DNA from 3 places in the Bacillus sp. LJBS17 genome. Region 2 is predicted to be linked to each of the others. Evidence: riboswitches for the same ligand, from Rfam matches in the RefSeq annotation. Region 2 holds a riboswitch; each other region holds the start of a gene.
The links. Region 2 has a riboswitch for S-adenosylmethionine ahead of KXZ66_RS20525 (5-methyltetrahydropteroyltriglutamate--homocysteine S-methyltransferase). Riboswitches for the same ligand answer to the same signal wherever they lie in the genome.
Positions count from the first base shown of each region.

Region 1: linked by a shared signal. The riboswitch ahead of KXZ66_RS05920 (bifunctional homocysteine S-methyltransferase/methylenetetrahydrofolate reductase) and the one ahead of KXZ66_RS20525 (5-methyltetrahydropteroyltriglutamate--homocysteine S-methyltransferase) in region 2 are both predicted to bind S-adenosylmethionine.
Region 3: linked by a shared signal. The riboswitch ahead of KXZ66_RS08345 (phosphoadenylyl-sulfate reductase) and the one ahead of KXZ66_RS20525 (5-methyltetrahydropteroyltriglutamate--homocysteine S-methyltransferase) in region 2 are both predicted to bind S-adenosylmethionine.

Region 1 is NZ_CP079759.1:1,160,178-1,163,449, forward strand. Features, by position in the region: gene KXZ66_RS05920 (bifunctional homocysteine S-methyltransferase/methylenetetrahydrofolate reductase) at 1-1,654, opposite strand, end outside; SAM riboswitch class I at 1,744-1,861, opposite strand; gene KXZ66_RS05925 (YajQ family cyclic di-GMP-binding protein) at 1,968-2,459, opposite strand; gene KXZ66_RS05930 (CvfB family protein) at 2,558-3,272, shown strand, end outside.
Region 2 is NZ_CP079759.1:3,973,649-3,976,920, reverse strand. Features, by position in the region: gene KXZ66_RS20530 (3-hydroxybutyrate dehydrogenase) at 1-182, shown strand, start outside; gene KXZ66_RS20525 (5-methyltetrahydropteroyltriglutamate--homocysteine S-methyltransferase) at 234-1,370, opposite strand; SAM riboswitch class I at 1,448-1,554, opposite strand; gene KXZ66_RS20520 (5-methyltetrahydropteroyltriglutamate--homocysteine S-methyltransferase) at 1,623-2,756, opposite strand; SAM riboswitch class I at 2,839-2,945, opposite strand; gene KXZ66_RS20515 (LURP-one-related/scramblase family protein) at 3,011-3,272, opposite strand, start outside.
Region 3 is NZ_CP079759.1:1,610,106-1,613,377, forward strand. Features, by position in the region: gene pyrF (orotidine-5'-phosphate decarboxylase) at 1-231, shown strand, start outside; gene pyrE (orotate phosphoribosyltransferase) at 228-860, shown strand; SAM riboswitch class I at 1,005-1,110, shown strand; gene KXZ66_RS08345 (phosphoadenylyl-sulfate reductase) at 1,275-1,976, shown strand; gene cysP (sulfate permease) at 1,988-3,052, shown strand; gene sat (sulfate adenylyltransferase) at 3,101-3,272, shown strand, end outside.

The sequences.
Region 1 (3,272 bases), 1.4 Mb from region 2:
CGGCATGGGCCATTTTTTCTCGAATCGTATCAGACAGCTTAATGCCGGGAATTTCATTATGGATGAATTCGGCATTCCGGCTGCTTGTCAGCGGCATGATGCCGATATAGATCGGCGTCTTCAGATGTTTTGTTTCGTTATGGATATCGACAAGCTGCTGCTCGGAATAGACAGGCTGAGAAACAAAATAATCTGCGCCGCAATCTATTTTTTTCTCAAGCCGTTTTACCGCTTTATCCAGATGGCGGACGTTAGGATTAAATGCGGCGGCAACTGAGAAATTCGTTTTCTTGCCGAGCGGTTTTCCAGACAGAGACAGACCTTCATTGAATTGTTTGATCAGCCTGATTAAATCAAAAGATGTTAAATCATATACAGACGTCGCACCAGGAAAATCCCCGATTTTAGAAGGGTCACCTGTAATAGCAAGCACGTCATTCAGCCCTAACGTATCAAGGCCCATTAAATGTGACTGTAAGCCGATAATGTTACGGTCACGGCACGTAATATGGACAAGGGAACGCATATCGAGCTGTTGCTTGATGAGAGCGCCGCAGGCAACATTGCTGATCCGCGGGGTCGCCAGAGAATTGTCGGCGAGTGTCAGGGCATCGATTCCCGCTTCTTTTAATTCAGCAGCAGCGGACAGAAATTTGTCAAAGCTCAGTTTTTTCGGCGGATCCAGCTCTACGATAATAGAGCGTTTTTTCGCTGCGATCTCATCCAGGCCGGGCTCGGTTCGCTCGTGATGAACAGAAATGAATTCTTTGGCCCGGGTTTTGACTTCTTTTTCCGTAATCGGAACCAGCCCGCCAACTGCTTCCGCCATCGCCCTGATGTGATTCGGCGTTGTGCCGCAGCAGCCGCCGATAATCCGCGCGCCTTGCTTTCGGAATTCTGACGCGCTGTTTTGAAAATACGTGTCGTCTGTTTCATAGACGAGCCGTCCCTCTTCAAGCGAAGGAAGACTGCTGTTCGGATAAACGGATAAGAATACGTCATCAAAAATCGGCACTTCGCTGAGCGCTTCAATCATGTGATAAGGCCCGAGCCGGCAGTTAATGCCGACGATATCAGCCCCGAGATCCGCAATCGATCGCAATGCGTCAGAAAGCGGTGTTCCGTCCTGCAATACGCCTTGCTCGTGCATGGAGACATTGAGCATAATCGGAAGATCAGTCTCTTTGCGCGCGATTTTCAGCACTTCACGGGCTTCTTCCAAATCATAATATGTTTCTAACAGCAAGCCATCCGGCTCTTCATGCAGCAGCAGATACAACTGCTCGCGGAAGCTGCGCTTAATTTCGTCAAGACTGTACGCGTTTTTATTAAATGTCCGTATGCCGCCCATCGTTCCAAGCACGTATGCATCGCCTGCTGAAGCCCGCGCAATCTTTACGGCCTCCTGATTCATTTTTTTGATGTCATCCTCAAGACCGTGTCTGGATAATTTAATATAGTTGGCCCCGTACGTATTCGTTTGAATAATGTTGGCTCCCGCTTCAACATACGCTTTATGTATGCGCTGAATTTCCTCCGGCTTTGAAATATTGAGCTCCTCAAAACACCTGTCAATGCCATAGGAGTAGAGGAGTGTCCCCATGGCGCCGTCACCGATTAACACCTGTCTTTGCAAATCTTCTAAAAGTCCCATTGTCTGCCTCCTTTATTCACGTCAGCAAGGAAAAAAGAGAAATAAAAAAAGTCCTCTTAAGAAGAAGACTTTGTCAGTGATTTTGTCTCTTCTTATCTTCCAAGCTGTTCGAGCTTGCTGGATTTAGCACCTTGGTCATGGCTGATCGCCATTACACCGGTTGCTGAAGCTTCGTCGGGCCAGTCCCTCTGCTTCTCTTGATAAGAACGGATATGAAATTTTCGTGTCAGGAAGTGCCAAAAGATACCTGGCGTTTTTCCCTTTCTCCAAATTTACCGAAAATAAAGACAATAATCAATAGGAATCAGAAAATTTATCTGAAATTTATAAATTGAACGTCAATTGGCAGGTCTGCTCCCCGCACAGCTGAGATAATCTGCTGCAGGTCATCTTTGTTTTTTCCGGTGACACGCACTTGATCATCCTGCACCTGAGACTTTACTTTCAGTCCGGAGTTTTTGATGATCGTATTGATTTTTTTTGCGTTGTCCTTGTCAATGCCTTGAACAAGCTTTGCACGCTGGCGCACCGTTCCGCCTGACGCGTTTTCAACCTTGCCGTACTCAATGTTTTTTGTCGGTACGTTTCGTTTAATCAATTTGCTGACCAGCACATCTTTCAGCTGGCTTAATTTGAAGTCGTCATCAGAAACGAGGACCAGCTCCTCTTTATCTAAAGAAATGTCACTTTTGCTGCCTTTAAAGTCGTATCGGGTACTGATTTCCTTCAGTGCGATTTGGATTGCGTTTTGCACTTCAGGCAATTCCACCTTGGATACAATATCAAATGAGCTTTCTTTTGCCATATGAAAACCTCCATAACATTTAACTTATGTGTTGATTATAGTAGAATAAAGAGAAACTTCCAACAGAACAAAGAATCAATTTGTGATGATTGGAAAAAATGTTAACAAAATCCGCAGAGAATAAGCGGAACAGGAAGGACGATAGCATGAGACCAGGGCAGCAATTAACCTTGAGTATAGATCACCAAACCGACTTCGGTTACTTTTTAACCGATGGGGAAGATACGATTCTCTTACATAACAGTGAAATGACTGAGGATATCGAGGACAGAGACGAAGTAGAAGTCTTTATATACGTAGACCAGCAGGAAAGGCTTGCGGCCACGATGAAAATTCCGGTCATCAGCGCGGATGAATATGGCTGGGTTGAAGTGGTGGATAAAGTGGAAGATATGGGCGTTTTCGTTGATGTCGGTTTATCGAAGGACGCACTAGTCGCAACTGAGCATTTGCCGCCGTACGAAGATGTCTGGCCGCAAAAAGGGGACAAACTTTACTGTATGCTGAAGGTGACGAACCGGGGGCGCATGTTTGCGAAACCAGCGCCGGAAGATATCATCAGCGAACTGTTTACCGACGCTTCAGAAGATCTGATGAATAAAGAGCTGACAGGTACGGTGTACAGGCTGATCGCATCGGGTTCATTCGTGATCACGGATGACGGTATCCGCTGTTTTATTCACCCGTCAGAAAGAAAAGAGGAGCCAAGACTCGGTTCAAGAGTCACAGGCCGGGTGATTCAAGTGAAAGAAGACGGTTCAGTCAACTTGTCGCTGCTTCCAAGAAAACAGGATGCAATGTCAGTTGATGCTG
Region 2 (3,272 bases):
CGAAAACTAGAAATGTCCCTTACGACTCTGTACTTGAACAAGTCATTTTTCCGCTTGTGCCGCAAAAGCGACTGCTTTCCGTCAAGGAAATTGCGGATTATGCCGTGTTTTTGGCAAGCGAGAAGGCGAAGGGCGTCACTGGGCAGGCTGTCGTCCTTGATGGGGGCTACACCGCACAATGACATAAAAAACACACTTGCTCCGCTAGGGAATCAAGTGTGTTTTTTCTTTGCTTATTTCCAAACATCATTAGCGATCTCAACCACATGGCGGAGCTTCGCCCATTGCTGTTCTTCAGTCAGCTTATTGCCTTCCTCAGTTGAAGCGAATCCGCATTGAGGGCTGAGGCAAAGCTGGTCTAAGCTTACATAACGGGATGCTTCTTCGATACGGCGTTTCACGTCATCCGGATTTTCAAGCTCACCGAATTTAGATGTCACTAAGCCAAGAACAAGCTGAAGATCAGACCGTTTTACGTAACGGAGCGGCTCAAATCCGCCTGAGCGTGAATCATCATACTCTAAGAAAAGTCCGTCAAGATTCAAGCCGTCAAAAATGGTTTCGGCTGCTGCGTCATAGCCGCCTTCCGCTGTCCAAGTGGACTGGAAGTTGCCGCGGCAAATATGCATGGTTACCGTCAAGTCATCCGGGCGGTCTGCAATCGCGTCGTTAATGGATTTCGCAAACAGCTGGCGAAGCTCATCAGGCGTTGTTCCGAACGCTTCGATTTGTTTTAAGCCTTTTTCTGATAAGAAAACGGCCCACGCTGTATCATCAAGCTGGAGGTAGCGGCAGCCTCTGTCATAAAACGCTTGAATCGCTTTTTTATATGCTTTGGATACATCATGCTGGAAAAGGTGATAATCTTTTTTATACGCATCCTTTTCCAGTTTTCCGCGGAAAAACAGCATATTCGGGCTTGGAATCGTCATCTTTGGCGTTGCGTCACCGGCAATGCTATGGAGAAATGAATAATCTTCAAGCATTGGGTGAGTTGAAAAGTCGATATCGCCTGTGACTTTAATGCCGCGTGCTTTTGTCTGTACGTTATGGAATTGAATGCCTTGCTCAGGAGTAAACGGCTCAACGCCATCTAAGTTTTCCAGGAAATCAAAGTGCCACCACGCTCTGCGGAATTCACCGTCTGTCACGACGTTCAGGCCGGTTTCCTTCTGTTTTTCCACAATGCGGATGATTTCATCGTTTTCAATTTGGCGAAGCTGCTCAGCCGTAATTTCGCCGGCCGCTTTTTGCAGCCGCGCTTTTTTAACGGGCTCAGATCTCAACAGGCTTCCGACTTGATCCGCGCGAAACGGCGGTTTTTTTCTTTGAAGTGATTTTTGTTCTGCGGGTGTTGTTTGTTGTGACATGTTGTCCATTCCTTCTTTCCATTCAAATATAAAAAAGCTCTTCCTTTGGATAAGGAAGAGCTTGCGTGACAATCTCAACCTTATCTTCAAGAGCAATCATTGCTCTAAAGGATTTAGCACCATTCTGTTAAACAGCGGTTGCCGGGTATCGCAGGGCCAGTCCCTCCACCTCTCTTGATAAGGAAAACCTTTTTATGAAATTTTCTGATAGTATCTATTATTCACACATTTTCTATTTCTGTCAATGATAGATTATCTCCACACATCGTTGGCAATGTCGATGACATGGCGAAGCTTTGCCCATTGCTGCTCCTCTGTCAGAAGGTTGCCTTCTTCTGTAGAGGCGAAACCGCACTGCGGGCTCAGGCATAGCTGGTCCAAGCTGACAAAACGCGCGGCTTCATTGATACGGCGTTTCACATCCTCAGGATTTTCAAGCTCGCCGTATTTCGATGTGATCAAGCCGAGCACAATTTGCAGATCCTTGCGCTTCACAAAACGGAGCGGATCAAAGTTTCCGGAGCGGTCATCATCGTATTCCAAGAAAAGGCCGTCAAGGTTTAAGCCGTCCAAAATCGTTTCCGCTACAGCGTCGTACCCTCCTGATGCCGCCCAGGTTGAGCGGAAGTTGCCGCGGCAAATGTGCATTGTGATCGTTAAATCGCCAGGCCGGTCTGCCACGGCATCGTTAATTGTTTTGGCAAATATGGCTGGCAATGTTTCTGGATCACCGCCGAGCGCCCGGACAACCTCTCTTCCTTTTTCCTCAAAGAAGAGAGACCATGACGTATCATCGAGCTGGAGATAACGGCAGCCAGCATCATAGAAGGCTTTGATTGCTTTTTTGTACGCTTGGGCCAGATCATGAAAGTATTCCTCTTGATCGTCATAAATCCCTTTATCCGCCTTTTCGCCAAAAAACAGCATATTTGGGCTGGGAATGGTCAATTTTGGCGTCGCGTTACCGGCAATCTCATGTAAAAATTGATAATCAGCAAGCGCTGGGTGGCTCGTAAAATCGAGTTTTCCCGTCACTTTGATGCTGCGCGCTTTCGTTTTTGTGTTATGGAACTGAATCCCCTCAGCAGGGATGAACGGTTCCACACCGTCAAGCCCTTCCAGGAAGTCATAATGCCACCAAGAACGCCGGAATTCCCCGTCTGTTACCACATCGAGACCGATTTCTTTTTGTTTTTCCACGATGCGGATGATCTCTTGATTTTCGATATCACGAAGCTGTTCTGCTGTCATCTCACCAGCCGCTTTTTTTTGCCGGGATTCCTTCACCGGAACGGAACGAAGCAAACTGCCGACATGATCGGCGCGGAAAGGTGCTTTGCGTTGTTTTTCTGTTTTTTGTCCTGCAACATTCGTTTGTTGAGCCATGTTATTCGCCTCTTTTCTGAAATATTGAGCATGTAAAAAGCTCTTCCTTTGTGTAAGGAAGAGCTTGAACGATCAAATCTCCGCCTCATCTGCAAGAACGCAATGTTCTTAAGGATTTAGCACCATTCTGTTTGAAACAGCGGTTGCCGGGTATCATAGGGCCAGTCCCTCCACCTCTCTTGATAAGGTACAACTTCATATTCAGATTTCAATTATCTTAATATTATTACTTTTGGATCAATTGTCAATGTTTTTTAGAGAATACTTTCATCTTCATCGTTATATAAAACCATATCAAGCACGATAGCGATGGCAGTGCAAATCAGAACATCTTCCTCGTTTGCAATCTCCAAGTGATAGGAATCACCCCAACTGAGCCACTTTTTGCTCACTGACATCCGGACATTTTCCCCGTCCGTCAGCTGGAATTCATCCCTCCATAAATCACCATCGATTTCCCAGTTAAGCCCGGAAATCACAAATTTCGGTTTGAAAAAAGTTACTTTCTTCGTTACC
Region 3 (3,272 bases), 1.8 Mb from region 2:
CATGAAGCAAAAGCCATTTATCAAGCGGTGTCGCCTTCATTTCTGACTGTCACTCCGGGGATCAGAATGTCTGAGGACGCTGCGAATGACCAAGTCCGCGTAGCGACGCCTGCTATTGCAAGAGAGAAAGGTTCATCAGCGATTGTAGTAGGACGCTCGATTACAAAAGCGGAAGACCCGGTAAAAGCCTATAAGGCTGTCAGACTTGAATGGGAGGGAATTAAATCTTGAAACAAATCATCGCAAAACATCTATTAGACATCCAAGCTGTATTTTTACGCCCGAACGAGCCGTTCACATGGGCAAGCGGCATTTTATCTCCAATCTACTGTGACAACCGCCTTACGCTATCTTTCCCAGAGGTCAGAAATGATGTCGCCTCAGGCATCAGCAAGCTTGTCAAAGAGCATTTTCCTGAAGCTGAAATGATTGCGGGAACAGCAACCGCGGGTATTCCTCATGCTGCTCTTGCGGCTGACCGTTTGAATCTTCCGATGTGTTATGTGAGGAGCAAGCCGAAGGCGCACGGTAAAGGCAATCAGATTGAGGGAGCTGTGCAAGAAGGGCAAAAAACAGTCGTCATTGAAGACTTAATCTCCACAGGAGGCAGCGTGCTTGAAGCTTGTGCAGCTTTACAAGCGGCCGGCTGTGAAGTGCTTGGTGTCGTCTCAATCTTTACGTACGGACTTCCTAAAGCGGAGGAAGCCTTCGCAAAGGCAGAACTGCCATACTACTCATTAACTGATTATGATACGCTCACAGAGGTCGCGCTTGAAAACGGAAATATTCATTCAGATGATCTAAAAAAGCTGCAAACATGGAAACGAAATCCCGAGTCAAAAGATTGGTTTAAAAAATAAAAAATAAATTCAAATGATGTAAAGAGGCTTCAAAGCCTTGCTGTACTTGAAAACAGGCTGTGAGGCCTGTTTTTTTATTAATCCTATAAAAAAAGTCGGGTTGACTTATGTTAGAATTGTGCTAAAATTTACTACAAATCTAAAAACTTATCAAGAGCGGCTGAGGGACTGGACCTATGAAGCCCGGCAACCTGCATAGTTTGTAAGGTGCTACTTCCAGCAAAATGAATTCCATTTTGAAAGATAAGGGCTGCATGCTGTTCCTGTCTTTCTTTCCGCCGGATTGAAAGTTTTTTATTTTAAGAGGAAAAAAGGCTGTCTGTGATATCAGCAGCCGCGAATCACATTACAATTGGGAAAAGACAACCGGCAGAAAGCTACTGTTTGTTTGTCTCCGAAAGGAGGAAAGAAGAAATGTTAACGTACGATAATTGGGAAGAACCAACGATTACATTTCCGGAAGACGATCCTTACAAAGGAGCGCTGTCAGTTTTAAAATGGGCATACGGCCATTACGGCAATCAGCTTGTTTATGCCTGCAGTTTCGGAATTGAGGGAATCGTTCTGATTGACTTAATTTATAAAGTGAAAAAAGACGCAGAGATTGTGTTTCTTGATACAGGACTTCATTTTAAAGAAACCTATGAAACAATTGAACGAGTGAAAGAGCGTTGTCCGGGTCTTAATATCATCCTGAAAAAACCAGACCTCACCCTTGAGGAACAAGCCGAAGAACATGGTGACAAACTGTGGGAAAGAGAGCCGAATCAGTGCTGCTATCTTAGAAAGGTCGTTCCTTTAAGAGAGGCGCTTTCAGGACATCCAGCCTGGCTTTCCGGCCTGCGTCGTGATCAAGGGCCAAGCCGTGCCAATACGAATTTCTTAAACAAAGATGAAAAATTCAAGTCAGTAAAAGTTTGCCCGCTTATCCATTGGACTTGGAAAGACATTTGGAGATACACATCCCGGAATGAACTGGACTACAATCCGCTTCATGACCAAGGATATCCAAGTATTGGCTGTGCGCCTTGCACTGCTCCCGCTTTTACAGCAGAGGATTTGCGCTCAGGCAGATGGAATGGTATGGCGAAAACAGAATGCGGACTGCATGAATAAGGAGCTGCAAAATGGAATTAGCCGCTATTTTATTTAGCTTGTTTTTCGCGATGAATATTGGTGCAAGCGGCGCTGCAGCTTCGATGGGGGTTGCTTACGGCTCCGGAGCCATCAAAAAGAAAACCTACGCTTTGATCCTATGCGCAGTCGGTGTCTTTGCCGGGGCGGTCATTGGCGGAGGCGAGGTTGTAAAAACAATCAGCTCCGGCATTATTCCTGAGCAGACGATTACACTGACGATTGTTTGCATCATTATTGGAGCTGCTGCCCTGTCGCTCTTTACTGCTAATCTGCTCGGCATTCCTTTGTCGACAAGTGAAGTAACAGTCGGCGCGGTTGTCGGCGTGGGAGTGGCTTATAAAGTATTGTTTGTGAACAATCTTCTGATCATTGTGTCATTTTGGGTTTTTGTCCCGCTGTTCGCTTTCGGCTTCACCTATTTCGTATCTAAGCTGTTTCGTTATTTTAAGATTGAAGTAAAATCTTCTAAAAAGCAAAAAATCCTCGGCGTTGTTTTGTTAGTTGCCGGATTTTTCGAAGCATTCTCTGCCGGCATGAATAACGTGGCGAATGCTGTTGGCCCGTTAGTAGCTGCCGGTGTGCTTGATGTCGGAAAAGGAACCTTGTATGGAGGAGCTTTTGTTGCTCTTGGCGCACTGTTATTAGGCCGGCGTGTGCTAGAAACAAACGGGAAGAAAATTACGAGATTCTCCAAAGGGGAAGGCATTCTCTTATCCGGTACAGGAGCCGGACTGGTGATCATCAGTTCTGTATTTGGGATGCCGGTGCCCTTGGCGCAAGTCACGTCATCGTCTATTATCGGAATAGGCATGGCAAAAAACGGTCCGAACGTGTTCCATAAACAAGTTGTTCAAACGATGCTGAAGGTATGGATCGTATCGCCGTTTTTATCTTTATCGATTTCTTATCTGCTTGTATCCTTGTTTTTAAAAGCAGATTATTATTCGATCTTTATCATGGTAAGTGTGCTTTTAGCGGCGGGGGGTGCCGTCAGCCTGACAAAGGCCATTCGTAAAGAGAGACGCTCAGTCCACGAACAAGGCGGGGGAATCTGATCATTAATCTGAGTAATTTTATAAGTTAACTAGGAGGAGATGGATATTATGAGCTTAGCACCACACGGAGGAACATTAGTAAACAGAGTAGATGAATCATATGATGTGAGCGGCATCCAAAAAGAAATTGAACTTGATTTAATTTCTTTCGCGGATTTGGAATTGATCGGTATCGGTGCATACAGCCCGATTGAAGGTTTCTTTAATGAAAAAGATTACG